Regions from separate parts of the Pseudomonas sp. NPDC077451 genome, predicted to be linked through region 2. Evidence: riboswitches for the same ligand, from Rfam matches in the RefSeq annotation. Region 2 holds a riboswitch; each other region holds the start of a gene.
The links. Region 2 has a riboswitch for cobalamin ahead of btuB (TonB-dependent vitamin B12 receptor). Riboswitches for the same ligand answer to the same signal wherever they lie in the genome.
Positions count from the first base shown of each region.

Region 1: linked by a shared signal. The riboswitch ahead of cobG (precorrin-3B synthase) and the one ahead of btuB (TonB-dependent vitamin B12 receptor) in region 2 are both predicted to bind cobalamin.
Region 3: linked by a shared signal. The riboswitch ahead of ACIGHL_RS12625 (energy-coupling factor ABC transporter permease) and the one ahead of btuB (TonB-dependent vitamin B12 receptor) in region 2 are both predicted to bind cobalamin.

Region 1 is NZ_JBITVX010000006.1:282,444-290,870, reverse strand. It holds gene ACIGHL_RS12680 (YciC family protein) at 277-951, shown strand; gene ACIGHL_RS12675 (VOC family protein) at 1,026-1,460, shown strand; gene ACIGHL_RS12670 (SDR family oxidoreductase) at 1,457-2,299, opposite strand; gene ACIGHL_RS12665 (substrate-binding periplasmic protein) at 2,501-3,241, shown strand; gene ACIGHL_RS12660 ((2Fe-2S) ferredoxin domain-containing protein) at 3,345-4,061, opposite strand; gene ACIGHL_RS12655 (cobalt-precorrin-6A reductase) at 4,115-4,861, opposite strand; gene cbiE (precorrin-6y C5,15-methyltransferase (decarboxylating) subunit CbiE) at 4,858-6,063, opposite strand; cobalamin riboswitch at 6,137-6,337, shown strand; gene cobG (precorrin-3B synthase) at 6,438-7,772, shown strand; gene ACIGHL_RS12640 (precorrin-8X methylmutase) at 7,765-8,391, shown strand; gene ACIGHL_RS12635 (precorrin-2 C(20)-methyltransferase) at 8,391-8,427, shown strand, end outside.
Region 2 is NZ_JBITVX010000001.1:449,958-461,112, forward strand. It holds gene nhaD (sodium:proton antiporter NhaD) at 1-974, shown strand, start outside; gene ACIGHL_RS02115 (metallophosphoesterase family protein) at 1,023-1,826, opposite strand; cobalamin riboswitch at 1,986-2,202, shown strand; gene btuB (TonB-dependent vitamin B12 receptor) at 2,280-4,187, shown strand; gene ACIGHL_RS02125 (hypothetical protein) at 4,223-4,792, shown strand; gene cobO (cob(I)yrinic acid a,c-diamide adenosyltransferase) at 4,789-5,400, shown strand; gene ACIGHL_RS02135 (cobyrinic acid a,c-diamide synthase CobB) at 5,447-6,742, shown strand; gene bluB (5,6-dimethylbenzimidazole synthase) at 6,739-7,389, shown strand; gene cbiB (adenosylcobinamide-phosphate synthase CbiB) at 7,386-8,297, shown strand; gene cobD (threonine-phosphate decarboxylase CobD) at 8,290-9,282, shown strand; gene ACIGHL_RS02155 (cobyric acid synthase) at 9,279-10,748, shown strand; gene cobU (bifunctional adenosylcobinamide kinase/adenosylcobinamide-phosphate guanylyltransferase) at 10,745-11,155, shown strand, end outside.
Region 3 is NZ_JBITVX010000006.1:272,457-281,751, forward strand. It holds gene cobW (cobalamin biosynthesis protein CobW) at 1-153, shown strand, start outside; gene cobN (cobaltochelatase subunit CobN) at 160-3,891, shown strand; gene ACIGHL_RS12610 (magnesium chelatase ATPase subunit I) at 4,111-5,124, shown strand; gene ACIGHL_RS12615 (vWA domain-containing protein) at 5,106-5,804, shown strand; gene cobF (precorrin-6A synthase (deacetylating)) at 5,839-6,609, shown strand; gene ACIGHL_RS12625 (energy-coupling factor ABC transporter permease) at 6,634-7,284, opposite strand; cobalamin riboswitch at 7,321-7,519, opposite strand; gene cobJ (precorrin-3B C(17)-methyltransferase) at 7,565-9,235, opposite strand; gene ACIGHL_RS12635 (precorrin-2 C(20)-methyltransferase) at 9,278-9,295, opposite strand, start outside.

The sequences.
Region 1 (8,427 bases), on a different contig from region 2:
GAGCGGAGGAATGGCCAGCCAGTATGGACTGCGATAGCGCGGCTGTCGCCGGCCGGTCGTTTGGGCTCATCAGGCCATTGAAAACGACGTTGGCAATGCTTCGTAAAAACAGTCTGGATCGCCAGCCCGGTCAAATGATTTAGAACACTACCCTCTGCGTCTTCGGCTGCTTTGACTCGCGATGGTCGTTGCACCTCGTCTTGCCTGCCTCGCCTACTTTTTCCAACGGCCTGCTAAAGTGCGCGCCTGGTTTTTCCCACGAGTTGCCGCCCTGCGATGAATGTCCTGTCCATCCTCCGTGACGCCTGGTTCTTCTACTCGCGCAATTTGCTGTCCATTGCACGCCTCTGCCTGCCGCTGATTCTGCTGGAGAGCCTCGCCCGCCTGGCCATCGACCATCTGTTCGGCAAAGGTGCCATGCCGGCACAGGAGCTGCTGATCGGACTCGTCTTCTACCCGCTGTATATCGCCGCTTTGATCCTGTTCCTCGATGCGCGCAGCCGCGGTCATGCACCGCCGCTGCGCGAGGTGATGATGCGTGCATTGCCGCTATGGCCGTCGATGGCGGTACTGGCCGGGCTGGGCACCTTGCTGATCATGCTCGGCGCCTCGCTGTTCGTGCTGCCGGGGCTGTGGATCATGGTCAAGATCGCCTTTGCCGAATACCTGCTGGTGATGCGCGGCTTGAGTCCGCTGGCGGCACTGAGGGAAAGCTTCCTGCAGACCCGTGGACATTTTCTGCTGATTCTCGGCTGCATCCTCGTCGTGCTGGTGCCGCTGTGGCTTCTGGAAGCCTGGGTGGCCGCACAGTTCTGGGCGGGTGAGACAGCGCCTGGAGCGCTCGCCGTGGTGGTCGACAGTGTGGTTGGGCTGGTGCAGCTGTTGGCGACGGTGGTGCTGTTCCGCTGCTTCATGCTTTGCAGCGAACCGGGCGGCGATCAGAAGCAATAACGTTGATCGGCAAGGCGGCAGACCCCGATTTGACGAACTAGGCTTGGTCTCCACCCGTCAAGGAGGCCGCACCGATGACCGACCAGAACCCCAGCATCCTGTCCCACGTATCCCTCGGCAGCAATCGCTTCGATGAAGCCGCTGCCTTCTACGATCAGATCCTCAGCACGCTCGGGTGTAAGCGCATCATGGCCCATCCGGGCGCGATCGCCTGGGGGCGTGAATACCCTGAGTTCTGGCTGCAAACGCCGATCGATGGCCAACCAGCCAGCATCGGGAACGGCACCCATATCGGTTTCTTCGCAGCGGACAAGGCCTCGGTCGATGCGTTTCATCGCGCCGCGTTGGCTGCCGGCGCCACGGATGAAGGCGCACCCGGCCCGCGTGAAGAATATGGCGAGCCCTACTACGGCTGCTTCGTGCGCGACCTGGACGGCCACAAGATCGAGGCCGCTTATTGGGACATGAAGCTGGCTCAAGAGCTCTACAGCGACGCGCCGACCGCCTAGCCCGCGCCGGATGAAGTCCGAGCACCGGCCAGCCGCGGCAACAGCAGGTGCTCGAAGGTGCGTGGGAAGCAGCGCGCCACCAGCCGAGCCCGCCAGTCGAGGTTCGACAGCACCAGCAACCGTCGCCGCTTCAACGCGCCTTGATAGATGGATTCCGCCACGTCCTGCGGCGACGCCACGCGCCCCACCGTCAAAACCGGCTGTGGCGCGGTAGAGCCATCGCCAATCAATACGTTCTTGCGCAGATCCGTCGCGGTGTACCCCGGACACACCAGCATCACGTTGACACCGGTATCGGTCAGCTCGCTGCGTAGGGTTTCGAACAACCCATGCAGCGCATGTTTGCTGGCGTTGTAGGCGCCGCGGTCTGGCACCGGCGCGTATTGCGAGAGTGAACTGAGCACGATGATCTGTCCTTCACGGGCGACCAGGCTCGGCAAGGCCGCCTGTGTGCAATGCAACGCGCCGTAAAAGTTGACCGCCATGATCCGTTCGAACACCGCCAGGCTGGTGTCGGCGACCCGGCTGCGATGGGTAATACCCGCATTGTTGATCAGCACGTCGATACCGCCGAAGCGCTCCACCACCAGCGCAATGGCCTGCTGCACCGCAGCGGCATCCGACACATCGCAGCGCAGCCCTAGCGCGTCAGCGTTGTGATGGTCTGTAAGGTGCTGTACCAGCCCGTCAATGGCGTTCTGATCGAGGTCGAAGATCACGACCCTGGCACCGGCCTGGGCCATCCGCTCGGCCAGCGCACGGCCGATGCCGGCACAGCCGCCGGTAATCAGCACCACTTTGCGATCAAACACCTTGCTGGTGAATACCTTGCGATACATAGACCTCTCCATCGAGTCATCCGGGTAATCGACCCCGATAGGCACGGTACGCTCTAGCCTCAGCATAGCCAGCCTGTTTTCTATCTGCTGAGGCATGGTCGCGGCGCTGGTGTGTCGGTGCTCAAATGTCCATTCTGGACAGCCGGGCGCGTGGCGACCATGCTTTGCCTACGCGCGAACCACAAGGGGCAGTGAATTACCTTGAAGCGATTATTCTGGATACCGATTGCAGCGGCTCTGGCGGGGCCTTGCGTTGCCTCGTCCGAGGCGCCGAGAACCCTGACCGTCGGTTACTACGATTTTCCCCCAGCCATCTACAGCGATGCCCAAGGGCGCCCAAGCGGCCCCCTGGTCGATCTCACTCGGCGCGTACTCGCCCACGCAGGTTTTCAGGCGCAATTCCGCGGCCTGCCGAGTGCCCGGCTGTACGCAGCCCTGCAGAACGGCACTGTCGATATCTGGCCCGGCGCGCCGGGCAAACCTGAGTTGCAAGCCGACACCCTGGAGGGTCGGGAAACCCTCGCCCAAATCAGCCTCAACCTCTATCACCGGCCCGACACCCCACGCCCGACCATGCCAAGCAGCCTGCGGAAACGCGGCGTCATCATCATTGGTGGCTACAACTACTGGCCACAGGTGAACCAGATGCTGCACGACCCGCAGCTGCAGATTCGCCTACACCGGACGGCCACCCATACCTCAGCATTGGAGATGTTGAAACACCGCCGTGCGGACTATCTGCTCGACTACGAGGTTCCGGTGAGCCAGGCCCTGAATCGCCTCGGCATGGAGGCGCTTCCCCATGTGGAGCTGCATAAGGTCGCCATTCGCTTCATCGTGTCCCGCCACACTGAAGACAGCCAGGCGGTCGTCGATTCACTGGACCGAGCCTATGCCGAGATGTCAGCAGCCGGTGAAGACCTCGACCTACCGGAGGAGTAGCGGCGTTCCAGGGCGCAGGCCGCTCGCCAAGGCAATACCGCGCATTCCAACCTTTGCCGAGCGTTTCTCAGGCCCTGCCCGGTGATCAAGGCGCCTCGCCTGGTTACTGATTCGGCATCAGCAACTCGGGCACCTCACGCCCGCCGACGAACAGCTCGTCGACCAGGCGCGTCACCTCCGCCTCGTTGCGCACGCGGTACCACTTGCCCGCCGGATAGACGCTCAGCGTCGGGCCCTGATCGCAGGGAAACTGACACTGGGTGCGGGTGATGTGCACGCCGCCCTCGCACTCGAGCTTGCCCGCAGCCTTGAGCTTTTCCCGCAGCCCTTTCCAGAGCGGCAACGCACCGCGACGGGTGCAGCGTGGACCATTGCACAGCAGCACACGATGCTCATGCAGCGGGATCTTCGACCAGGCGTGCACGGCTGGAAGCGGTGCAACTTCAGTGCACGGCAGGTGCAGCTCCGTTCGCTCGATCAGGGCGCAGGCCGCTTCGACGGGCAGCGCCTCCGCAGTACCGATCGCGCTGGCTACGAAGATGCGATCAGCACCCTCGAATTGCATGAGTTCGCTGCGCAGCCAGTCGAGATGGGCACTGCTGCTCTGCGGCTCAAGGTCGATCACCAGAAGCGGTCGAGCGCTTTCACGGACCGCCTGCCAAAGCGGGCCGTAGCCCGAACCCGTATCGATCACATCCCGCAGTGCTTGCTCGCCGCGCAGCGTGGCCAGACGCGCCCTGAATACCTCGGCGAAAGAACCTGCGGACAGATCGGGGCCGGCGAACAGGACCCGTGCGTAGGGTGAAACAGCGGTAGTCATTGGCTCTCTCCTTAGCGGCGCGCAGTCTAGCAGCGACGGCCGAAGGTGAGCGATCAGGCGGTAGCACCACCGGTGATGACGCCAAGAGCCATGAGCGCTGTTTGTAGATCATCCCGGCGCATGAATTCCCGGGTTACCGCCGGGAGCATCGGCCGGCGCAGCAGCAACACCGGCAGGCCTCGCTCGCGAGCCACCTGCAGTTTCGGTTCGGTGGAATCGCCGCCGCTGTTTTTGCTGATCAACACATCGCAGTCCAACCGCTCGAACAGCTGACGCTCGGCTTCAAGGCTGAAGGGGCCGCGGTCGCCGATGATCTCGGCGCGATCAGCGGCCGGCTGAGCATCCAGGCAACGCACCGTCCAGTGCTGGTGTTCTGGGGTCTCGTGTAGGTGCGCCAGCGGCTCGCGCCCGAGCGTGAAGAAGGGCCGGCGGAAGTCGCTCATGGCCGCGATCAGCTCATCCCAGTCATCCACTTCGCGCCAATCATCTCCGCTACCGGCCTGCCAGACAGGTCGTCGCAAGGCCCAGCATGGAATTCCTGCCTGTTCCGCCGCGATTGCTGCGTTAGTGCTGATCTGCGCCGCGTAGGGGTGCGTAACATCGACCAGCAATTCGATACGTTCCGCCGCGATGAAGGCTGCCAGCCCTTGCGCACCGCCAAAGCCGCCGACGCGGACCTGGCATTTGAGGTCGTCGGGCACGCGGCCCAGGCCGGCGAGACTGTAGACATGCGGTGGACCGAGGCTCCGCGCAAGGCGCAAAGCATCGCCCGTACCGCCGAGCAGCAGGATGCGAATCATCGCGGCTTCTCGACCTGCAGCAGCATGATCGGCAACGCCCCACGCCAGGTGTCGAAACCGCCTAGCGGCTGCGCATGCGCCACGGATATCCGGGTCAACTCGCCGCCAATGCGTTCACGCCAGCTCATCAGCAGCGCCTCGCTCTGCAGGGTCACCGCATTGGCGAGCAACCGCCCACCGGGCTTCAGGCTGGCCCAGCAATGCTCCATCACACCCGCAACCGTGACGCCGCCGCCGATGAAGATCGCATCCGGCTCGGGGAGGTCTGCCAATGCCTCCGGTGCGTGACCGGCCACCAATTTCAATGCGGTAACCCCAAGCGCGTCGCGGTTATGTTCGATATGGGCCTGACGCCCCGCATCGGCCTCTACCGCGATGGCGCGGCAACTGGGATGAGCACGCATCCATTCGATGCCGATAGAGCCGCAGCCGGCGCCGACATCCCACAGCAGTTCGCCGGGCATGGGTGCGAGGCGGGCCAGGGTCAGCGCCCGCACGTCCCGTTTGGTCAGCTGGCCGTCGTGTCGGTAGAGGTGATCGGCAAGACCGGGTGTGAGCGGCAGGCACTGGGCATCCGCGTCGGGCATGCATTCGACGGCCAGCAGATTCAGATCGGCGATGGCATCGAAGGACCATTCCGTGGCGAGTGAGTCCAGGCGGCGTTCCTTTGCTCCGCCCAGATGCTCAAGCGCGGTCAAACGGCTTGCGCCGAAACCGCGGCTCGCCAGCAACTGCGCCACCTGCGCGGGGCTCGTTCCGTCATTGCACAGGATCAACAGGCGGGCACCGGGAAACATCCGGGCGTTCAGCGCCGCGAGCGGCCTCGCGACCAGGGAAACGACCTCCGTCTCCTGTAATGGCCAGCCAAGGCGCGCCGCCGCCAGAGATACGGACGACGGCGCTGAAAACACGCGCATCTCAGCGGCATCCAGTTGTCGCGCCAAGGTGGCGCCGATGCCATAGAACATCGGATCGCCGCTTGCCAATACGCACAGCGGGGTGCCCCGGCGTGACAGGACCGGGTCAAGACTGAACGGGCTCGGCCAGCGTTCTCCCCGGCCCTGCAGATTGTCGGACAACAGCGCCAGCTGCCGATCACCGCCGATGATGCGTGTTGCCTCATCGAGCGCCTGTCGAGCCGCTTCGCCGAGCCCGGCCCAGCCGTCTTCGCCGATACCCACCACCGTCAACCAGGGCGTCATCCCGCCTCTCCATCACTATGCCAAGCCTTCGTCAGGCGACAGGCTTGGCTGTCGCGTCGTCGGGCAAAGCGGGCATAATAGCGCCTTCGTCGGTGCCCGCCGCGACTACGCCAAGGGCCTAAGAGGGAATACGGAGCGATCTCATGATCGTGACCGAGCTGCCCCCGCAACTGTAAACAGCGAATCCTCCGCACGCATGCCACTGGGAAACCGGGAAGGCCGCGGATGATGATGACCTGTCAGCCAGGAGACCTGCCGACGACGCTGGTCGCGAGTGCCAACATCGGGCGGGGTGTACCGATGCCAACGGAGTTCACCGAACTCTGCCGGTCTGGTCGCCGCGTCTTTAGTTTCAGGTGACACCGTGCGCGACCATGCCTCCCATGACTGAACTGCCCGTTCCACGCCCCAGCGCGTGCCCTGGCCTGCTGCGCATCGTGCAGGCGCTGGATGGTGGCATCTGCCGAATCAAGCTACCCGGCGGCGTTCTTGCCGCGAATCAGGCGCGCGTGATCGCCGAAGCAGCTCAGCACCATGCCAGTGGCGTGCTCGAGCTGACCAACCGCAGCAACCTGCAGATTCGCGGCGTACGGGCCGAATCGGAGCAAGACCTAATCCGCGCACTGCTGGACGCGAGTCTTGGCCCGTCGGTGGCCGATGCCGACGACGTACGCAATCTCATGCTGAGCCCCGCTGCAGGCCTGGATCGCCAGCAGCACATGGACACCCGGCCACTGGCCGAAGACTTGCTGGCCCTGCTACAGGACAACCGAGCGCTGCACGCCTTGTCCGCCAAGTTCGCCATTCAGCTCGATGGCGGCGAAAGCCTGTGCATGCTGGAGCACGCCCATGACCTCTGGCTGCGCGCCCTTCCCGGCACCCCGCAGCAGCTGGTGTTCGGGCTGGCGGGCTATCCGACCGGCAAGCCTATCGGCATGGTCGCTGCGACCGACGCCGTGCAGCTGGTCGAGGCGATGCTGCTGACCTTTCTCGAGTGCGCTGGCCCGGAGCAGAGCCGCATGCGCCAGCTGCTCGAATGCATCCCGGCCGAGGAGCTATTGCGTCGGGTACAGGCACGCCTGCCCACTGCTCTTTCGCCCGTGCCGGCCAATTGGCAGCGGCAAACCCCGGCGGCAGACGCGCCTTTTGGCATCGTCGCGCAACGCCAGCGAGGGCTGGCGATTGTTGCGGCCAGCGCGCCGCTGGGGCGGATCGATGCCGGACAGCTTCACGCCGTGACCGAGCTGGCCCAGCGGCACGGGGACGGCAGCCTGCGACTCACGCCATGGCAGAGCCTGCTGATTCCAAACGTGCAGATCCACGAGGCGGACAACGTGCTCGCAGCCCTCAGGCAAGTCGGGTTGCTTACCTATAGAGCCGCCCCCCTGGCCAACCTGATTGCCTGCACCGGTTCTGCCGGCTGCGCGCGCGGGCTGGCCGACACCAAGCACGACGCTCTGGAGTTGGCGGCCTGCCTGCAACAGCACGGCGCGCACCCGCACGTACACCTCAGCGGTTGCTCGCGCTCCTGCGCGGCTGCGCATGTCGCGCCTTACACGCTGCTTGCAGTCGGCGACGGCCGCTATCAGCTCTACGAGCGCGCCGCGAATGTGGCCGGTTTCGGCCAACCACTGGCACCCCCCATGAACATCGACCAAGCGGGCGCCTGGCTCGCCCAGCACCACGCAACGGGACGCACCCATGCTTGATTACATCCGCGACGGTCAGGAAATCTACCGGCGCTCCTTCGCCACCATTCGTGCAGAAGCCGATCTCAGCGCGATTCCGCCTGACATGGAAAAGCTCGCCGTGCGGGTGATCCACGCCTGCGGAATGGTCGACATCGTCAGCGATCTCGCCTTCTCTCCAGGCGCCGGGGCGGCCGGCCGTGCCGCGCTGCAGGCCGGCGCGCCGATCCTCTGCGATGCGCGCATGGTGGCCGAAGGCATCACCCGGCCGCGCTTGCCGAAGAACAACCGGGTCGTCTGCACCCTGCATGATGACGGCGTGCCGGACCTCGCCAAGACGCTGGGCAATACCCGATCCGCGGCTGCGCTGGAGCATTGGCGCGAGCATCTGGAAGGCAGCGTGGTGGTGATCGGCAACGCGCCGACCGCGCTCTTCTACCTGCTGGAAATGCTCGATGCCGGCGCCCCAAAGCCTGCGCTGATCATCGGCATGCCGGTCGGGTTCATCGGCGCGGCGGAATCCAAGGACGCGCTGGCGGCGGACAGCCGCGGCGTGCCCTATGTGGTCGTGCGCGGCCGGCGCGGCGGCAGTGCGATGGCGGTTGCTGCGGTCAACGCCCTCGCGACGGAGGTGGAGTGATGGAAGGCAAAGGACGGCTGATCGGGCTGGGTGTAG
Region 2 (11,155 bases):
TGGTCCTGCCAAAACAAATCAGCGAACGGCAGCTGCTGTTCCTGACCGCGACGTTCTGCTTCGTGTTTTCCTCGTTGGCGGACAACATTACCGCCACGCTGGTATCGATCACGCTGATCATGTCGCTCAAGCTCAGCGCCGAAAAGACGATCAAATACGCGGCGCTGGTCGTGTTTGCGGTGAACTCGGGTGGCGTGGCGCTGATCACTGGTGACGTAACCACCTTGATGATCTTCCTTGCCGGGAAAGTACAGATTCTGCAACTGCTGCTGTTGGCGCTTCCGGCGTTCCTGGCGGTGATGCTGCTGGCGGCGATGCTCTCGCTGGGCATGAACGGTCAGGTGGTGGTGGAAAGCCATCGCACCGATGTCCGCCGGGTTGATATTGCCATCGCACTGATTTTCCTTGGCACCATTTTGTGCACCATCGCTGGTAACTTCTTCTTCCAGATACCGCCCGTGCTGACCTTCCTGACCGGCTTGTCGATTATGTTTCTGGTGGCGCGCTTCTTCAGCGATGACATTGAAACCGATCCGATTCTGGAATACGTGCGCCAAGTCGAATTCGAGACCCTGCTGTTCTTCCTCGGCATCCTGCTGTTGGTCGGCATGCTCAAGGAAATCAATGTGCTCGATGGGTTGGTGCAAATCTACGATCAGGTGCCTGCAGTGGTGGCCAACTACCTGATGGGCATCTTGTCTGCTGCGATCGACAACGTACCCCTGACCGCTGCACTGCTGAAGTCCGGGCTCGAGATGGGGATTGCCGAGTGGATGGTACTGACCTATGCAGTCGGCGTGGGCGGTTCGCTGCTGGTCATCGGGTCCGCGGCGGGCATTGTGGCCATGAGTAAGGTGCCGGGGCTGACCTTCGGTAGCTATCTCAAGTACAGCCTGTATCTGTTCATCGCATTCAATCTTGGCTTCGCTGGCGTCTATCTGACCGGCCTGGTAGTGGCGGGCTCGCTGGGCTGAGTCGCGCTTGGGCGCGGTCGCTCATAGCCGTTGGGTGAGCTGCCGCGCTTACCAGTGCAGGTTGAAGTGCGAGCCGAGCACGAATTGATCATCGAGCAGGTCCCAGCGTTCGACGCAGACCTTCTTGTCGGCGCCAGGGTGCAGCTTCATGCGATTGAACGAGTTCGGCGATGTACCACGGACTCGTGATGACAGGGTGGTTCCGGCCTGAACCATCCAGATCTCCCGTGACAACGCGGTGTACTGCTTGGACAACGGCAATACATAGGGCAGGTGAATGTGCCCGCCCATAACCAGGTCCAATCCTTCATCGGCCCAGCGGTGCAGCGCAGCATCGGCGTTGTGCTGCAGATTGCTCAGATCGCTCAGCACCATCGCGCCGAAAGGCTGGTGCGCCACGACAATACGCACTTTGTTCGGATCGCTCTGCTTGAGCCGCCGCGTCACGGCCTGCACTTGCTCGTCCGTCACCAGCCCATCCTTGTGCCGTCGCGGGTGGGTAGTGTTGAGACCCATCACCAACACCTCGTCATTCTCGAAGGTTGGCTCCAAATCCTCACCGAAGTGGCGACGGTAGTTGCGGTAAGGCATGAGGAAGCGAGCAAAGACGTTGTACAGCGGGATGTCATGGTTACCCGGAATCACCAGTGTTTCCGGGATGCCGTGACCATGCAAGCGCTGGACGAAGGCCTGGGCGTCGGCGAACTGTCCGGCCTTGGCGCGCTGCGTGATGTCGCCGGAAAAGATCAGCAGATCCGCGCCATGCTCGCGCACGTGGTCTTCCATGGCTTGCACGACGGCGGCCTCTTCGGTGCCGAAGTGGGTGTCGGAAATCTGCACGATGCTGGTCATGGGTGGGCGTCTTCTCGTCTGGTGTGCGTGACGGGTGGCATTGTTGCATTCGAAGCCATTCGGCGCCCGGCGTTCCGGTAAATCGCAGGCAGCGGTATCGAAACGTGTTGCGGCGTTGGCCCTGATCGCTTTCGGTTGCGCTGTGCAGGGCCTTGGACTAACCTCCGCGCTGCTTCAGGTGCCCCCTGGCTAAAAGCCAATGGGTGAAACAGGGAAGCCGGTTCATTCGATGAAGATTCCGGCGCTGCCCCCGCAACGGTAGGCGAGACAGGACACCGCTCACAGCCACTGTGCCACAGGCATGGGAAGGCCGCGGTTCCGGGATGCAAGGCATCCGCTCGCAAGCCCGGAGACCGGCCTGTCGCATTCCACGGCAGGGCGGCGGGCGCTGATCGGGGTGCGGCTGCTTGCACCTGCGCTCCTTTCGCATTCTCCGTCTGCCCTTATCGACTGATGTCGTGCGGCGGGCACGACGGAGACCTGGACTTGATCTGCAAGACCCTCAACACCTCAGCGGCGTGCCTGCTGCTTGGCTATGTTTCGCTTTCCCATGCTCAGCCGGTCCAACCGCTGAACCTCAACGACCAGGTGGTTACAGCCACGCGCACCGAGCAGGCGCTCAGCCGTATTGCTTCCACCAGCGTCATTACTCGCGAACAGATTGTACGCAGCCAGGCGCAGAGCGTTTCCGAGCTGCTGCGCGGCCTCGCGGGCGTCAATGTGGCCGCCAACGGCGGCCGTGGCAAGACTTCGGCCGTCTATGTACGTGGCACCAGCAGCCAGCATCTGCTGGTTTTGGTCGATGGGGTGAAAATCGGTTCGGCCACATCAGGCGGTGCATCGCTGGAGAACATTCCGGTCGAGCAAATCGAGCGTATTGAACTGGTCCGCGGCCCTCGTTCCAGCCTGTACGGTTCGGAAGCGGTAGGCGGCGTCATGCAGATCTTCACGCGGCGTGGAGAGGGCGAAGGGTTCAAGCCCTATTTTTCCGCTGGCGCGGGCAGCCGCTCCAGCTTCGACGGTACCGCTGGCATATCCGGTAGCCAGGGTGCCGGATGGTTCAATCTCGGCGTGGCGAGCGCGTCAACCGACGGTATCAATTCAAGGGCCTATCGGCCGTCAGCACCACGCTCCTACGAACCCGATGCGGACGGCTATCGCGAGCTGTCCGGTGCCTTGCGAGGTGGATATCGCTTCGACAATGGATTGGAGCTGGACGGCAGTTGGCTGCACGTCGACACCCACAGTGACTACGACTCTCGGTCTACCTCAGGTGCGACAGGTCGCTTCGCCTATAGCGACGGAAGCCAGCAAGTCATCGGTGGCCGGGCACGATTCAAGCCGCTCGAACCGTGGTTGGTGACGCTGCAGGCCGGTCACAGCGAAGACAACACTGACAACTTCCGCGACGGTCGTTTCTATTCTCGCTTTGACACCAAGCGTGATTCTTTCAATTGGCAGAACGACTTCAGTGTGGCCGACGACCAGTTGCTCACCCTGGGTTTTGATTACCAGCAAGACCGCATCGACGTCACGGACGACTATGCAGTGGACGCCCGCGATAACAAGGGCGCCTACCTGCAGTATCAGGGCCGCTTCGGCCGCCACGGCTTGTTGGCTGGCCTGCGTCGCGATGACAACGAGCAGTTCGGGAACCATGACACCGGCAATCTCGGCTGGAGCTATGACCTGCGCGACAACCTGATGCTGAGCGCGTCATACGGCACGGCTTTCAAGGCGCCCACTTTCAATGATCTCTATGCACCAGACACCGGCTTCACGGCTGGCAATCCTGACCTGCTGCCGGAAGAGTCGCAAAGCTATGAGCTGGGCCTGAAGGGTGAACAGCAATGGGGCGAGTGGAGCCTCAACGCGTTCGAAAACCAGATTGAGGATCTGATTGTCTGGACGGGAAGCAGTCCCATGCAGCCCCAGAACGTCGACGTGGCGCGTATTCGCGGGATCGAAGGCGTTGTCGGCACCGAGCTGCTGGGCTGGGATGTCGTCAGCTCGGTGACCTTCCTCGACCCGCAGGATCGCAGCAAGGCCAATCACGGGCATTTGCTGCCGCGTCGCGCCAAACGGACGCTGAATGTCGACCTGGACCGTGCCATTGGGCGCTTTGCTGTCGGCACGACGCTGTACGCCGCAAGCGAGCGTTTCGACAAATCCAGCAACACCGAAGCCGAGCGCTTGCCCGGCTATGCCCTGGTCGATCTGCGTGGCGAATACCGTCTCGATGATGCCTGGCGACTGCAGGCAAAACTGAGCAACCTGTTCGACCGCGATTACGAAACCGCCCAGACCTACGAACAGCCCGGCCGCGCGATCCATTTCACGGTTCGCTACCAGGCACTTTAATCGCGCTTCGGCGCTTCGCCCCAAGGAGAACACCGATGATCAAATTGTCCCCTGGAGCCCAACTGGCTGTCGGTATTGCGTTGGTCGCACTGATGGCCATGACCCGTGGCCAGCACTTCGCTTCGGTCAACCTGCCAAGCGCCTCTTGGGCGGTGTTCTTCCTCGCGGGCGTGCTGTTGTCGCCGCGCTGGGTGTTTCCGGCTTTGTTCGTCGAGGCGTCGCTGCTGGATTTCGCCGCCATCGAATGGCAGGGCGTGAGCAGCTACTGCATGTCACCGGCGTACTGGATGCTGGTGCCTGCCTACGGCTCGCTGTGGTTCGGCGGACGGATGTATGCGCGGTTGCACCGTGACCACCTGAGTAGCCTGGCATTGCTGGCGGGCGTCGTGGTGCTCAGTGCCTTCGTGTGCTACCTGTTTTCGGGCGGCGGTTTTCTGTTTTTCTCCGGCCGCTATCCAGACCCGAGCCTGGCGCAGCTGGCCGAGCGCATTGGCGTCTACTACCCGCGCTACCTGGGTAACTTGGCGTTGTATGTGGGGACCGCAGCGGTCCTGTTCGCCGGCCTGCGTGCTTGGAGCGCACAGCGTGAAGGCGCTCGCGCATGAATGAGTTCAGCGCACGCGATGATCGCCATAAGGCACGGATGCAACGCAAGAAGGCAGTCGTCGACGAGAAGATCGCCGAAGCGCAGGACGAGTACGGCCTGCTGCTGGTGCACACCGGTAACGGCAAGGGCAAGAGCAGCTCGGCGTTCGGCATGGTCGCCCGCGCACTCGGCCATGGCATCAAGGTGGGCGTGGTTCAGTTCATCAAGGGCGCGGCCAGTACCGGCGAAGAACGCTTTTTTCGTCGCTTTCCTGATGAGGTCCGCTACCACGTGATGGGGGAAGGCTTCACCTGGGAAACCCAGGACCGCCAGCGTGACATCGCCAAGGCAAAGGAGGCGTGGAACGTCGCCGCGCAGCTACTGGCTGATCCGGACATTGGTCTTGTCGTGCTGGATGAGCTGAACATCGCGCTTAAGTACGGCTATCTGGAACTCGACCCGATCCTCGCTGATATCGAGTCGCGACCGCTATTGCAGCATGTGGTGGTCACCGGCCGCGGCGCGCCGCCGGGTTTGATCGAGGCAGCCGACACCGTGACTGAAATGAGCCTGGTCAAACATGCCTTCAAAGCTGGCGTGAAGGCGCAGAAGGGAATCGAGTTCTGATGTTTGCAATCAAGGCATACGCAGTTGCTGAACGCTGGGGAGGGCAATGAATACGCCACATGACTGCCCGGCGCTGCTCATTGCCGCGCCAGCCTCCGGCCAGGGTAAAACGACCGTGACCGCTGGCCTGGCTCGCTTGCATACGCGCCAAGGCAAACGTGTGCGTGTCTTCAAGTGTGGTCCGGATTTCCTCGATCCCATGGTGCTGGCTCGTGCCAGTGGCCACCCGGTCTATCAACTCGATCTGTGGATGGTGGGGGAGGCGGAAAGCCGACGCCTGCTATGGGAAGCGGCGCGTGATGCTGACCTGATCCTCATCGAAGGCGTGATGGGACTGTTTGACGGCACGCCGTCGGCTGCCGATCTGGCGCGGCAGTTTGGCGTGCCGGTATTGGCGGTGGTCGATGGATCGTCCATGGCGCAAACCTTCGGCGCGCTGGCTCACGGTTTGGCCAGCTATCAGCCGGATCTACCGTTTGCCGGTGTGTTGGCCAATCGGGTCGGCAGCAGCCGCCATGGCGAGATCCTGCGCGACTGTTTGCCAAAGCAGATTGGTTGGTTCGGAGCCCTGCCACGCGGCGATTCGGTAGGCCTGCCCAGCCGCCACCTGGGGCTTGTACAGGCGCAGGAACTGGCAGATCTGGACGCCCGGCTCGACGCGGCTGCCGACGCTCTGGCGGCGAGCGCGGATTGCAGAATGCCGACGGCGATCAGCTTTCCACCACCGGCACCCGAGACGTTGCCGAAACTGTTGAGCGGTGTGCGTATCGGTGTGGCACGTGACGCTGCCTTCTCCTTCGTCTATCAGGCTAACCTCGACCTGCTGCAAGCGCTCGGTGCAGAACTCTTGTTCTTCTCGCCACTGCGATTCGCCCGCCTACCCGCAGTCGACAGTCTGTATCTTCCGGGCGGCTACCCGGAGCTGCACATGCGGGCATTGAGCCGTAACCGCACGATGGCCGAGGCGATACGCGCCCATCACGAGGCGGGCAAGCCGACCCTTGCCGAGTGCGGGGGCATGCTCTATCTGCTCGACGGCCTGACCGGCCAGGATGGGGTGCGTGAAAGCATGCTTGGCCTGATGCCCGGCGAAGCGACGATGCAGAAGCGTTATACCGCGATGGCGCTGCAGGAAGTACAGCTGCCGGAAGGGCGCCTGCGCGGCCACACCTTTCACCATTCCTCCCTTGAGTCGCCGATGCAGCCGCTGGCGCGGGGTGAATGTCCGAATTACAAGCGCACGGCCGAGGCGGTTTACCGGCAGGACCGGCTGACGGCTTCCTACATCCATTTCTACATGCCGTCCGACCCGTTCGCGGCTGCGGCGATGCTCAGTCCATGAGCGAGTTTGCCTTTACCGCGGAGCAGCGCGCCGGCGTTTACCGGGCGATTGGCGAACGTCGTGACATGCGGCATTTCAGCGGAGGCGAGGTTGCACCCGAGTTGCTGGCGCGCCTGCTCGAGGCCGCGCATCAGGCGCCTAGCGTGGGCTTGATGCAGCCTTGGCGGTTTCTTCGCATCAGCCGTCCCGACTTGCGCAGCGCCATTGCCAGGCTAGTCGAGGAGGAGCGTTTGCTCACTGCCGCTGCGCTGGGCGAGCGGGGCGAGGCATTCATGAAGCTCAAGGTCGAGGGCATTCACGATTGCGCCGAACTACTGGTCGTCGCGCTGATGGATGGCCGCGAGACACACGTGTTTGGTCGTCGCACGCTGCCGGAAATGGACCTCGCTTCGGCCGCCTGCGCGATCCAGAATCTCTGGCTCGCTGCGCGGGCCGAGGGCCTGGGCATGGGTTGGGTATCGCTGTTTGATCCCCAGGCACTGGCGGATCTGCTGCAGATGCCCGCTGGGGCCAAGCCGGTTGCGGTGATCTGCCTGGGGCCGGTGGCTGAGTTTTATCCTGCGCCAATGCTTGCGCTCGAAGGCTGGACCGAGCCGCGACCGCTCTGTGAGTTGCTATTCGACAACCTTTGGGGCCAGCAGTCATGAGCGTTGCCCTGAGCTGCTTGGGCGGTGTTGCACTCGACGTACTGCTCGGCGAACCCCGTCGCGGCCATCCCCTGGTTGCGTTCGGCAAGCTGGCCGATCGGCTCGAGCATCACTTCAACGGCCCCGGCGGTCGCGGCTGGCGCAGCCATGGCGTTACCGCCTGGTGCCTCGCCGTGCTGCCGCTGACGGCAGTGGCGTGGCTGCTCGGTTCGTTGCCGACTGTTGGCTGGCTGGTTGAGATCTGCTTGCTCTACATGGCGTTGGGACTGCGCAGCCTTGGCGACCATCTGCTGCCGGTAGCACGGGCCCTGCGTCAGGGTGATTTGGCTGAAGCGCGCCAGCGCGTCGGTTTCATTGTCAGCCGCGATACACGCGAACTCGACGAGCAGGGCGTCGCCCGAGCCGCGACCGAGTCGGCATTGGAGAATGGTAGCGATGCGGTATTTGCCGCGCTGTTCTGGTTCGTGCTGGCAGGCGCACCCGGTGTCGTGCTGTACAGGCTGAGCAACACACTCGATGCCATGTGGGGCTACCGCAATGAGCGCTTCGAGCGATTCGGCTGGGCCGCGGCGCGTATCGATGATGTGTTGAATTTCATTCCGGCCAGGCTGGTTGCGCTGACATATGCATTACTCGGCCATACGCGCCGTGCCTGGCGTTGCTGGCGCACGCAAGCGCCGCTGTGGGACAGCCCCAACGCCGGCCCCGTAATGGCTGCTGGCGCCGGTGCGTTAGGCGTGGCGTTGGGCGGTCCAGCCGTCTACCACGGCGAGCTGCATCACAGACCGGTGCTTGGAGAAGGCGAAGCGCCTCAGGCTCGAGACATCGAGCGCGCACTGGACATGGTCTGGGCCGGCGTCGGTCTTTGGTTGCTGGCATTGCTGCTTGGAGGTTGGCTGGATGCTTGAGCACGGCGGAAAACTGCGTAGGGCGGCCGAGCACTTTGATATACCGCTGCAGGACTGGCTGGATCTATCTACCGGCATTGCGCCATACGGTTTCGATCTGCCGGCCATTCCAACCGACGCCTGGCTGCGCCTGCCGGAAACCGTAGACGAACTGGAGACCGCTGCGCAGGGCTATTTTGGTGCCGCCTCGCTGTTGCCAGTGGCTGGTTCCCAGGCTGCGATCCAGATGTTGCCGCGCTTGCGCAGGCCATTGCAGGTCGGAATCGTCTCGCCCTGTTATGCGGAACATGCCGAGGCCTGGCGCCGCGAAGGGCATCGTCTCAGCGAATTCAGCGAGGGCAGTGTGCCGCGGGCGCTCGATGGGCTTGACGTGCTGGTCGTGGTCAATCCCAACAACCCCACCGGCCGCCTTTTACCGCCGGAGCAACTGCTCGCCTGGCACGGCCGTCTCGCCGAGCGTGGCGGTTGGTTGATCGTTGACGAAGCGTTCATGGATCCGACCCCGTCTCACAGCCTGGCGCCCCATAGCCATTTGCCGGGGCTGATTGTGCTGCGCTCGTTCGGCAAGTTTTTCGGTATGGCCGGTGCGCGGCTCGGGTTCGTGCTGGCGGAACAGAGTTTGCTGTCTGTGCTGAGCGATGCACTCGGGCCATGGCCGATTGCTGGCCCGTCACGCTTCATTGGCACCGTATTGCTTGCCGATCGCGACGGGCAGCGTCGTCAACGCGAGCGCCTGCTCGGCGACAGCGCGCGTCTGGCACAGCTGCTCTCAGCGCACGGGTTGCCACCAGCCGGCGGCTGCGGACTTTTCCATTGGGTGGTGACGGAGGAGGCGACGATGCTCCGTGAGTTTCTAGCCTGCCAGGGCATTCTGGTGCGCCGCTTTCTTTATCCGCCGAGTGTGCGCTTCGGGCTGCCGGCGGACGAAGCGGGATGGGCGAGGCTGACGCGGGCGCTGAGCAGCTATCAGGCGTTGAGCGCATGAGCACCTTGATGGTTCAGGGCACAACCTCCGATGCCGGCAAGAGCACCTTGGTGACCGCGCTGTGTCGCTGGCTCAAGCGCCAAGGTGTCGCCGTCGTGCCGTTCAAACCGCAGAACATGGCACTGAACAGCGCGGTAACCGCCGACGGCGGCGAGATCGGCCGCGCACAAGCGGTGCAGGCCCAGGCCGCAGGATTGTCGCCGCATACCGACATGAATCCCATCCTGCTCAAGCCCAACAGCGATGTGGGTGCGCAGGTGATCGTCCACGGTCGCGCCGTCGGCAATATGGATGCCGTGGCCTACCACGACTATAAGCGCGTGGCGATGGAGGCGGTGCTGGCATCGCACCGGCGCCTGCGCGATGCCTATCAGGTGGTAATGGTCGAAGGCGCGGGTTCGCCGGCCGAGATCAATCTGCGCGCCAACGATATCGCCAACATGGGCTTCGCCGAGGCGGTCGACTGCCCGGTGATCCTGATTGCCGATATCGACAAGGGCGGCGTGTTCGCACACCTGGTCGGCACGCTGGAATTGCTTAGCCCCAGTGAGCAGGCGCGGATCAAAGGCTTCGTGATCAACCGTTTTCGCGGCGATATTGCCCTGCTGCAGCCGGGCCTCGACTGGCTCGAACAGCGTACAGGCAAGCCCGTTCTCGGGGTGTTGCCTTACCTTATGGATTTCCACCTCGAAGCAGAGGACGCCGTCGACGTGCGTCAGTCCGCGAAGAGCGAGCAGACCTTGAAGGTCGTGGTGCCGGTCCTGCCGCGGATCAGCAATCACACCGACTTTGATCCGCTGCGTTTGCATCCTCAGGTTGATCTGCGTTTCGTCGGGCCCGGACAAGCGGTCCCGACTGCGGACCTGATTGTTCTGCCGGGATCGAAAAGCGTGCGCGCGGATCTTGCCTGGCTGCGCGAGCAAGGTTGGGAGGCAGCTATCCAACGGCATCTGCGCTACGGCGGCAAGCTGCTCGGAATCTGTGGCGGGCTGCAAATGCTCGGCAAATGCATTGCTGATCCGCTCGGTCTGGAAGGGCCGGCTGGGCAGAGCGACGGGTTGGGACTGCTTCGGTTCTCCACAACGCTGGCTGCCCACAAACAGCTGCGCAACGTGCATGGACGACTGAGGATTGATGACGTCGAGATCAGCGGCTACGAGATTCACGCCGGTATCAGCGACGGACCCGCACTGGAGCGTGCCGCCGTACGACTCGACGATGGCCGTCTAGATGGTGCGATCAGCGAGGACGGTCAGGTGCTCGGCACCTACCTCCATGGTCTGTTCGAGTCACCAGCTGCCTGCGAGGCGCTGTTGCGCTGGGCGGGGCTGAAGAGGGCGCAGCGGGTCGACTACCAGGCATTGCGAGAACGCGACATCGAACGTCTGGCGGATCTGGTCGAGAAGCACTTGGATGTCAGGCGACTGCTGGCGCTTTGCGGTCTTCCAACGGAGACGGGGGCATGATTGAGCTTATCCTCGGCGGTGCGCGGTCCGGCAAGAGTCGTTTGGCCGAGCGGCTTGCGGTTGAAAGTGGCCTGGCGGTTACCTATATCGCCACGAGCCAGCCATTGGATGGCGAGATGAACGAACGCATCGCTCATCACCGTGCCCGGCGCCCCGCCAGCTGGGCCTTGATTGAAGAACCGCTGACGCTGGCATCTGTCCTGCGTGAACACGCCCGTGCGGATCGCTGCCTGCTGGTGGATTGCCTGACGCTCTGGCTAACCAATCTGCTGATGCTGGACGACTTGGTTCGCCTGACGGAAGAACGTGAGGCCTTGCTTGAGTGCCTCGCTGACCTACCGGGGCGGGTGCTACTGGTCAGTAATGAAACAGGCCTGGGCGTGGTGCCGCTGGGGGAGTTGACCCGC
Region 3 (9,295 bases), on a different contig from region 2:
CTGCTGTTGCAGGGCGTCGGGCAACGGTTCGACAAGCACTTCGATCGTCCCTGGCAGGCCGGTGAGGCCCGTGTCAGTCGGCTGATCATCATCGGCCAGTCACTCGACCCATCGGCGATAGATGCCGAACTGAACGCTGCATTGGCGGGCTGACCGGTCGTGCATCTGCTGCGCACCCAGCCCGGCCAGCAATTGCCGGCCGACAGCATCGCCGACCTGGGCCAGACGCCTGGGGAAATCGTCGTGCTGTGCACGGGGGATTCGCACCTGTCACTGCTTGCCGAGGTCGCTGGCCAGCTGCCCGAGAACTATCCCAGCCTGCGGCTGGCGAGCCCGGCGCAGTTGGGCAACAACGCGTCGATCGACTTTTATGTCGAGCAGGTGTTGCAGCACGCCAAGGTCATCCTGATTTCCGTGCACGGTGGCGTCAGTTACTGGCGCTACGGGATCGAGCGGCTGGTGGAGCTGGGCCAGCGCGGCGCTACCGTCATCATGGTCCCGGGCGATGACTGTGCCGATCCCGAACTGAGCGAGCTCGGCAATGTGCCGACCGAGGATAGCCACCGGCTGTGGCAGTTCCTGCGCCAGGGCGGTGTCGACAACGCGCGGCAGTTCTATCACTGCATCGCCAGCCGCTGGTTGGGCCGTGACTACCCCTGGCATGAGCCTGAGGCGCTGGCTCGGGTGGCGATCTATCACCCGCATCATCCATCCGCGACGCTGGCTGACTGGCAGCGCGACTGGCGCGCGGATGCACCGGTGGTTGGCCTGATCTTCTATCGCACCCAGGTGCAGGCGGCGAACACCGGCTTTATCGATACCTTCTGCGAGAGGCTGACGGCCCAAGGGCTTAACCCCTTGCCCATCGCAGTTGCGAGCCTGAAGGAGGCGGCTTGTCTGACGCAGGTCGAAACCTGGCTGGAGCAGAGCGGCGCCGCGGTGATCATCAATACCACGGGCTTCGCCCAGTCCAGCCCGGATGCGCCAAACCTGCGGCCGTTTCGGCTGGACGTGCCGGTGCTGCAGGCCATCTGCGCGCTGGACAATCATGAACAGTGGCAGGCCAATGCCCAGGGTCTGGGCTCGCGTGACCTGGCGATGCATGTCGTGTTGCCGGAGCTGGACGGCCGGCTGATCACCCGACCCATCAGCTTCAAGGGCCTGGCGTGGCGCAGCGAGCGCAGCCAGAGCGACGTGATCTGCTACCAGCCGCATCTGCCGGGCATGGACCACGTGGCAGAGCTGGCCTGGCGCTGGACCCGGCTGGCGCGACTGTCGAACAGTGACAAGCGCGTCGCCCTTATCCTGGCCAACTACCCCACACGAGATGGCCGCATCGGCAACGGTGTAGGGCTGGATACCCCGGCCGCTGCGCTGAACATTCTCCGTGCGCTGCAGGCGCAGGGGTATCCGGTTGCCGATCTGCCTGACAGCGGCACCGCGCTGATCCATGAGCTGCTCGGTGGCGTCACCAACGACCTCGATAACCTCGACCTGCGGCCTTGTGCCCAGAGCCTGGCCCTGGAGGAGTACCGAGCGTTCTTCGATCAGCTACCGGCTGCCAACCAGCAGGCGGTGATCGAACGCTGGGGCACGCCAGAGCAGGACCCGATGTTTCGTGCCGGCCGGCTGATGATCGCCGGGCTGCGTTTCGGTTCGACCTTTGTCGGCATACAACCGGCGCGCGGTTATCAGCTCGACGCGGCCGCCATGTACCACGACCCCGATCTGGTGCCACCGCACGGCTACCTCGCGTTCTATGGCTGGCTGCGTACGCGCTACGCCGCCGACGCGGTGATCCACGTCGGCAAGCACGGCAACCTCGAGTGGCTACCGGGCAAGAGCGTAGGCCTCTCCGACTGCTGCTGGCCGGACGTGGTGCTCGGCCCGCTGCCGAATATCTATCCCTTCATCGTCAATGACCCAGGCGAAGGCGCCCAGGCCAAGCGGCGTACCCAGGCGGTGATCATCGACCACCTGATGCCGCCGCTGACCCGCGCCGAAAGTTACGGCCCGCTGCGCGACATCGAACGATTGGCCGATGAGTACTACGAAGCTAGCCAGCTCGACCTGCGCCGTGCGACGGAACTGCGCAGCGAGATCCTGGCCCTGGTACGCGCGGCCAACCTCGACCGCGAGCTTGGGCTGCAGCTCAGCGACGATCCGAACAGCTGGCTGCCGCAGCTCGATGCCTACCTCTGCGACCTGAAAGAGTCGCAGATCCGCGATGGCCTGCATGTATTCGGCGAGTCGCCTGGTGGGCAATTGCGGCGCGACACCCTGCTTGCGCTGCTGCGTATTCCGCGTGGTGACGGGCAGGGCGCCAATGCAAGTCTGCTGCGCGCTCTGGCCGATGATCTGGCCCTGGGCTTCGATCCCATCGACTGCGACATGGCGGCGCCCTGGCACGGGCCGCGTCCGGACCCCTTGGCACACTGCGACGCTAGCCTCTGGCGCACCGCAGGCGATACCCGTGAGCGGCTGGAGCTGCTGGCGCTGGAGATGATCGAAAGCGAATCCGCAGGTGTCGGGCCCGCCAGTCGTGACGTGGTGCAGCAGCTGCGAGGCCGGATCGCGCCATTGCTCGACAGCTGTGGGAGCAAAGAAATGGCCGGCTTGCTAGCCGCGTTGCAGGGCCGTTTCGTCCCTGCTGGCCCCAGCGGCGCGCCGAGCCGGGGACGTATCGATGTGCTGCCGACGGGGCGTAACTTCTACACCGTCGATGTGCGCAACCTGCCGACGCCTACGGCCTGGCGAATCGGCGTGCAGGCGACCGAGCGGCTGCTCGAACGGCACATGCAGGATCACGGTGATTATCTGCGCCAACTTGGCCTGTCCATGTGGGGCACCGCGACCATGCGCACCGGTGGCGACGATATCGCCCAGGCCATGGCGCTGCTGGGCGTGCGACCGGTCTGGCAATCAGGCAGTGGCCGTCTGGAGCGCTTCGATATCGTGCCGCTCGAAGAGCTGGGTCGGCCGCGGGTGGATGTGACGCTGCGGGTTTCCGGCTTTTTCCGCGATGCCTTCAGCAACCTGATCCGCGTGTTCGACGAGGCGGTGCAGGCGGTGGCCGATCTCGACGAACCAGAGGATATGAACCCGCTGTCAGCGCGAGTCTGGCGCGAATCGCTCGAACTTGAAGACGGCGGCCTCGATGAGCCGGAAGCGCGGCGCCAGGCCGGCTGGCGAATCTTCGGCTCGATGCCGGGTGCTTACGGCGCGGGTGTGCAGAACGTCATCGAAGACCGCCGCTGGCAAAGCCGCGAGGACCTCGCCGAGGTGTACCTGAACTGGGGCGGCTATGCCTATGGCAAGGACGACGAAGGCGTACCGGCGCGAGCGCGTTTCGCCGAGCGGTTGCAGCAGGTGCAGGCCGTGCTGCTGAACCAAGACAACCGCGAACACGACATTCTCGATTCCAACGACTACTACCAGTTCCAGGGCGGCATGCTGGCCGCCGCCGAAACGCTGCGCAGCGGATCGGTGGCGAGTTACCACGGAGACAACAGCCAGCCGGATAACCCGAAAATCCGCAGCCTGAAAGAAGAGCTGGGCAGGGTGGTGCGTTCGCGTGCGGCGAACCCCAAGTGGATCGCCGGCATGAAGCGCCACGGCTACAAGGGCGCGTTCGAACTGGCTGCCACGGTGGACTACCTGTTCGCCTTCGACGCCACCACCGAACTGATCGACGATCACCAGTACGCGCTATTGGCCGATGCCTATGCACTGGACGGCGACACCCGCGAGTTCATCCAGCAGCATAATCCTGAGGCGCTGAAAGACATTCTCGAGCGCCTGCTGGAAGCCCAGCAGCGCGGGCTCTGGGAGGAGCCCGGCGACTATCGGGAAGCGTTGGAAAACCTGCTGATCGACAGTGAGGAATCATGAGTCCCGGCATTTCCTTTGAATCACTGGAATGGGTTAGCCGCAAGTCTCGGTCGTTCTATGCCTGCATGATATCGACGTGGCGTAACCCGCCATCGGTGCAGCACGTGCCATCGCGTGGTGGGTTACGCGGCGCGTCACGATCGCTTGCGTATCGCTGTCCCGAGTTCTGCGCCGCTAACCCACCCTACATATTCCTCTTTGCCCCTACGGATGCCTGCCATGCCCGATAGTCACTTTCCCCTGGCCGCCGTGGTGGGTGCCGATGATCTGAAGTTGGCCCTGTGTCTGGCCGCGATCGATCCGGCGATTGGCGGGGTGTTGATCGAAGGGCCTCGCGGCATGGCCAAATCGACCCTGGCGCGCGGGCTGGCGGACCTGCTGCCGAGCGGCCAGTTCGTCACCTTGCCGCTGGGCGCCAGTGAGGAGCGCATCGTCGGCTCGCTGGACCTCGACGCCGCGCTGGGTGAGGGCCGCGCCGAGTTTTCTCCGGGTTTGCTGGCCAAGGCCAACGGCGGTGTGCTCTATGTCGATGAGGTCAATCTGCTGCCGGACCATCTGGTCGACCTGTTGCTCGACGCAGCCTCCAGCGGCGTCAATCACGTCGAACGTGACGGCGTGTCCCATCGCCACGCGTCGCGCTTCGTCCTTATCGGCACCATGAACAGCGAGGAAGGCGAGCTGCGTCCGCAGCTGCTCGACCGTTTCGGCTTGAACGTTGCGCTCGACGCCCAGCCGCAGCCCGCTCAGCGAGCGGAAATCGTGCGCCGGCGGCTGGGTTTCGATGCCGACCCCGATGGATTCTTGTCGAGCTGGTCGGTTGAGCAGGAGGCGTTGCGAACGCGCTGTCAGAGCGCTCGGACACTCTTGCTGGACATCCCGCTGGACGATGCCGCACTGGAGCAGATCAGTCAGCGCTGCTTTGCAGCTCAGGTCGATGGTTTGCGCGCGGATCTGGTCTGGCTGCGCGCGGCCCGTGCTCATGCGGCCTGGCGCGCCTCGGCTCGAATCGAGGATGAAGATATCGAGGCCGTCGCCGGTTTCGTGTTGCGCCATCGTCAGCGGCAAGCGACTCCTCCATCGACTGCCCCGCAATCACCGCCCCCACGCGAGGCCGACCAGCCCGGCGCGCCTCGGCAGCAAAACGAGGGCGCGGGTGACTGGGGGCAGTTGCCGGCCCAGGCACAGCCCGTTGGCGCTCGTCGAGAGCCGCCGCAATGGCCAAAAAAGTCCTGAGCATCCGCCCACCCAGCGCCCGCGGCGCGGATGCACGAGCAGCACCGGGCAGCCTTAACGGTGGTCGGCAGGGCGCCGCTCGCAGTGGTGCCGCGGGACGGATCGACTGGGCAGCCACCTTTTTGCTCAACGGGCGACCGCACCGCCGTGAAGATTTGGTGATGCGCCCCCGCAGCCTCCGGGCAAGCGAGCTGTGGCTGGTCATCGTCGATGCTTCGGGCTCGACGCGTCGACACGGCGCGCTGAGCAAGGCCAAGGGGCTGCTCGGTGAAGTCTTCGAGCAGGCCCGGCGTCAACGTGTCCGTCTGGCTCTGATGCAAGCCAACGGAACGCGCGCCGACTGGGTGTGGCCGGGTCGCAAGGTTTCAACTGCACAGCAGCAATGGCTGGCTGATCTTGGTGCCGGAGGCGGTACGCCCTTGCTGGACGCACTGCAGCAGGCGGCCGATTGGCAGACGCGTCGACAACGTCTGAAGCCCGCCGAGCAGCATCGGCTGCTGATCCTCACGGATGGCCGGCTGCGTGACGCGGGAGCCCTGGATCCAAGCCGCTGTCCGGCCCTGCTGGTGGATATCGAGAGTTCGCCGATTCGCCTAGGCCGCGCACGGCAATTGGCCGAACAACTGGGCGCGGAGTATCGACACATCGATACGCTCGCGACCCTGAATCACCCTATCTAAACGACAAACCTTTAGCGCAATGGAGCCTAACCCCGTGAAGACCCTGTTGATCATTGGCATTGGCGCAGGCGATCCCGATTTCCTGACGGTACAGGCGATCAAGGCGCTGAACCGCGTCGACGTGTTTTTCCTGATGGACAAGGGCGCCTCGAAGGATTCGCTTATCCACCTGCGCAAGCACATCTGCGAGCGCTTCATCGAACAGCCGGGGTATCGCTTCGTCGAAGCCGAATGCCCCGAGCGCGTTCGAGGTGTCGCCGACTACCGGGCCTCCGTTGTCGATCTCAATCAGGACAAGCAGCGGGTGTTCGAGCAGATGGTTCACCATGAGCTGGCCGAGGGTGAGGTGGGCGGCTTCCTGGTCTGGGGTGATCCTGCGCTGTATGACAGCACGCTGCGTATCGTCGAGGACATCGTGCAAGCCAGCCCGGAGCCGATCACCTACGAGGTGATTCCCGGCATCACCAGTCTGCAGGCGCTAGCGGCCCGGCATAAGGTCTGCTTCAACAGCATCGGCCAGGCTTTTCAGGTCATGCCGGCCCGGCGTTTGGCCGAGGGCTTTCCTGAGGGGCTGGATAGCGTGCTGGTGATGCTCGATGCGCGGGACACCTATTGCCTGTTCGTCGATCAGGAGATGGATATTTACTGGGGCGCATACGTGGGCACTGCGGATGAGGTGCTGATTGCGGGAAAGGTAGGGGAGGTTGCGGAGGAGATTCGCAGCACCCGCGCCGAGTTGCGCGAGCGGCATGGCTGGATCATGGACAGCTATCTGCTGCGTCGCCGCAGCGCTGACGAGGCTTGAACGTCAGCGCCGGGCGAGCCTTGATCAGGCGGTTGCGAGGGTTTTGACCGTGGTGAAGCGGCTGATCAGCGGGTTGTCCGCGTTGCGCTTGAGCGTGCGCACCACCAGGCAGGTAAACAGCGGCTCGAGCAATACCAGCGGCAGGTAGGACACAGCGAACAACGCCCAATTCTGCAGCGGCGTGGGTTCGTTACCCAGCGACAGCCAGAAACCGACCATCAGCACCACGCCGCCATAGAAGGCCGCGTCGAACTTGACGACTTCGGCCCAGCGAATAACGCGCCCGCCTTCAGCGAAGAAGTGCCGGCCAAGCAGGCCATGGGCGGCGATCAGCGGCAGGATCAGCGACAGCGAGTTGACTGCCAGGTGCACCAGATCGGTCGGTTCGAACAGCAGCCCTTGCAACAGCAGGCCAATGGCGAAGCCGAACAGCGTCGGCACGAATCCGAAAATCACGTACACCGCCGACGCACCCACGAAGTGCAGCTCCGAGGCGCCAACCGGCATGTGAAAGACCTCCATGAATATGGAGAAGAACAGCGCGGCGAGCAGGGTCTTGATCCAGATATCCGGCCGCCACATCAGCTTGGGCAGGAACACTGCCAATGTGGAAACGGCAGCAGCGTTGGCAAAGACGATTTTTGCGGCGTTGAGTACGCCAGGTTCGATATGCATCGTTCTCCCTCCGAGGGATGCGAGTTGAAAGGCGCCGGTATCGGCACGCTGATGGCAGGTCTCCTGGCTCGCGGGTCGTCGTGCACCTGCGTCTTCCCAGCCGATCAGGCCAGTGACTTCATTGCAGGTGAACTCGCCGTTCACAGTTGCGGGGGCAGCGCAGGAATAGCCTGTGGGCGTACCTGCTTCCCTCTTGCCTCTGCCTTTGGGGCAGAACCATCAAGCGCCGCTAGGGTAATGGGTTTGCTTGTATTGAGCACGTCTAAAACGCGGGCTCGGTTCAGGAGGCCGGATAGCTTCTGGGGGTGTAAACCCAGTCGCCTCCGTCTGGTTTGGCGAACCGGCAGGTCTGCGACGAGCCGATGATGACCAGGGTGCGCATGTCCACCTGCTCGGGCGTGAGCTCTCCCAGGCTGGTTACCGTCAGTGCTTCGGCTGGACGGCCTATGTCGCGGCCCAGCACCACCAAGGTTTCCGGAGCGCGCTGTCGACGGATGATCTCCAGGGCCCGGCCGAGCTGCCAGGGTCGCGCCTTGGAAATGGGGTTGTAGAAGGCCATGACCAGATCGGCCGCTGCCGCATGCTCCAGGCGCTTTTCAATCATGGCCCAGGGCTTGAGATTGTCCGATAGCGAGAGCATGCAGAAATCGTGGCCAAGCGGCGCGCCGGCTTTGGCGGCGGTGGCAAGCGCCGCCGAAACCCCTGGTAGCACTTGCAGATTCACTGCGTGCCAACGTGGGTCGCTTGAAGCGTGGAGCGCTTCCAGTACCGCGGCCGCCATGGCAAACACGCCGGGGTCACCGGAGGAAATCACCACCACCCGCCGGCCGCTGGCAGCGAGCTCGAAGGCGTGGGCTGCACGCTGCAGCTCCTCGCGGTTGTCGCTGCTGTGGCTGACCTGGCCTGGCCTTAGCGGGCCGGCCATCTTTATATAGGTTTCGTAACCGAGCAGGTCCTGCGCCTCGTCCAGTGCCTGCCGCGCCGCAGGCACCATGAACTCGGGTGCGCCGGGCCCGAGGCCGATCACCGTCAGCGAGCCGCGTGGCTGACCGATCTTCTCTATGTCGATGGGCTCATCTGCCAGTAACAGTTGTGCGCGCTGGCTGCGGCTGTGCTGCGGCGGCAGCTGCTTGATGTCATCGCTGAAGCGGATCGGCAGGCCCAGCTGGTTGGCGGTGTACTGCACATCGGCGTCGGTCATGAGGTCGAGCGGAGCGATGAGGCAGGCGAGGCTGTGCAGAGAAACGCCGGACTCATCGATCAGTCGGTGCACCTCGGCATCCAGCGCCGGGCCCCCGTGTTCGACATGGATCGCAACCTGCTTGGGGTGGATGCAGAGGGTAGACGCGTCTTCCTGCCTGAGCGGGCTGACGGTCACCCGGTGTTGCGCGTGCGGGTCGAGCGGCAGGCTGAGTTCATCCAGCCAGGGCGCCGGGCCTTCGACGCGCACCGGCGCGCCCGCCAGCAGATCACTGACAAAGCGTTTGCCTTGGTCCAGATCCGCCAGCACATAACCGGGGGGCGGGGAGAGCAAGCAGGCGCCGAAGCGCAGCTCGCCGCTGGTGGTGATGGCCGGGCTGACCTCCAGCACAGTGGCGATCTCCCGTGCCATCCGGTTTACGCCTGCCAGGCCGCCGAGCAAGGGCACCACGGCGCTGCCATCTTCACCAACCACCAGTACCGGAGGCTCGTTGCCCTTGTCGCCGAGTACTGGCGCGAGGCTGCGAATGACGATGCCTGCCGCGCACAGCGCGATGATCGGCGTGTTGGCTCGATACAGATCGCGCAGATGCTCGCCGAAGTTTTCGTACGTGGCATCGACCTCGGTCGTTCGGCCTCGGAGCCCGTGGACCTGCGCCTCAGGGTAAAGGCGCTGTATCCGCCTGCCTGTTTCGAGGGCGGAGGCGCCGAGTACGACGATGGCGGGTGCTGGGGTGGCGGGGCCGGGCATAGTGCATCCGTAAATCAGGGGAGACGGGTGAATGAGGAGGGCTTAGCCGCGCCACTTCTC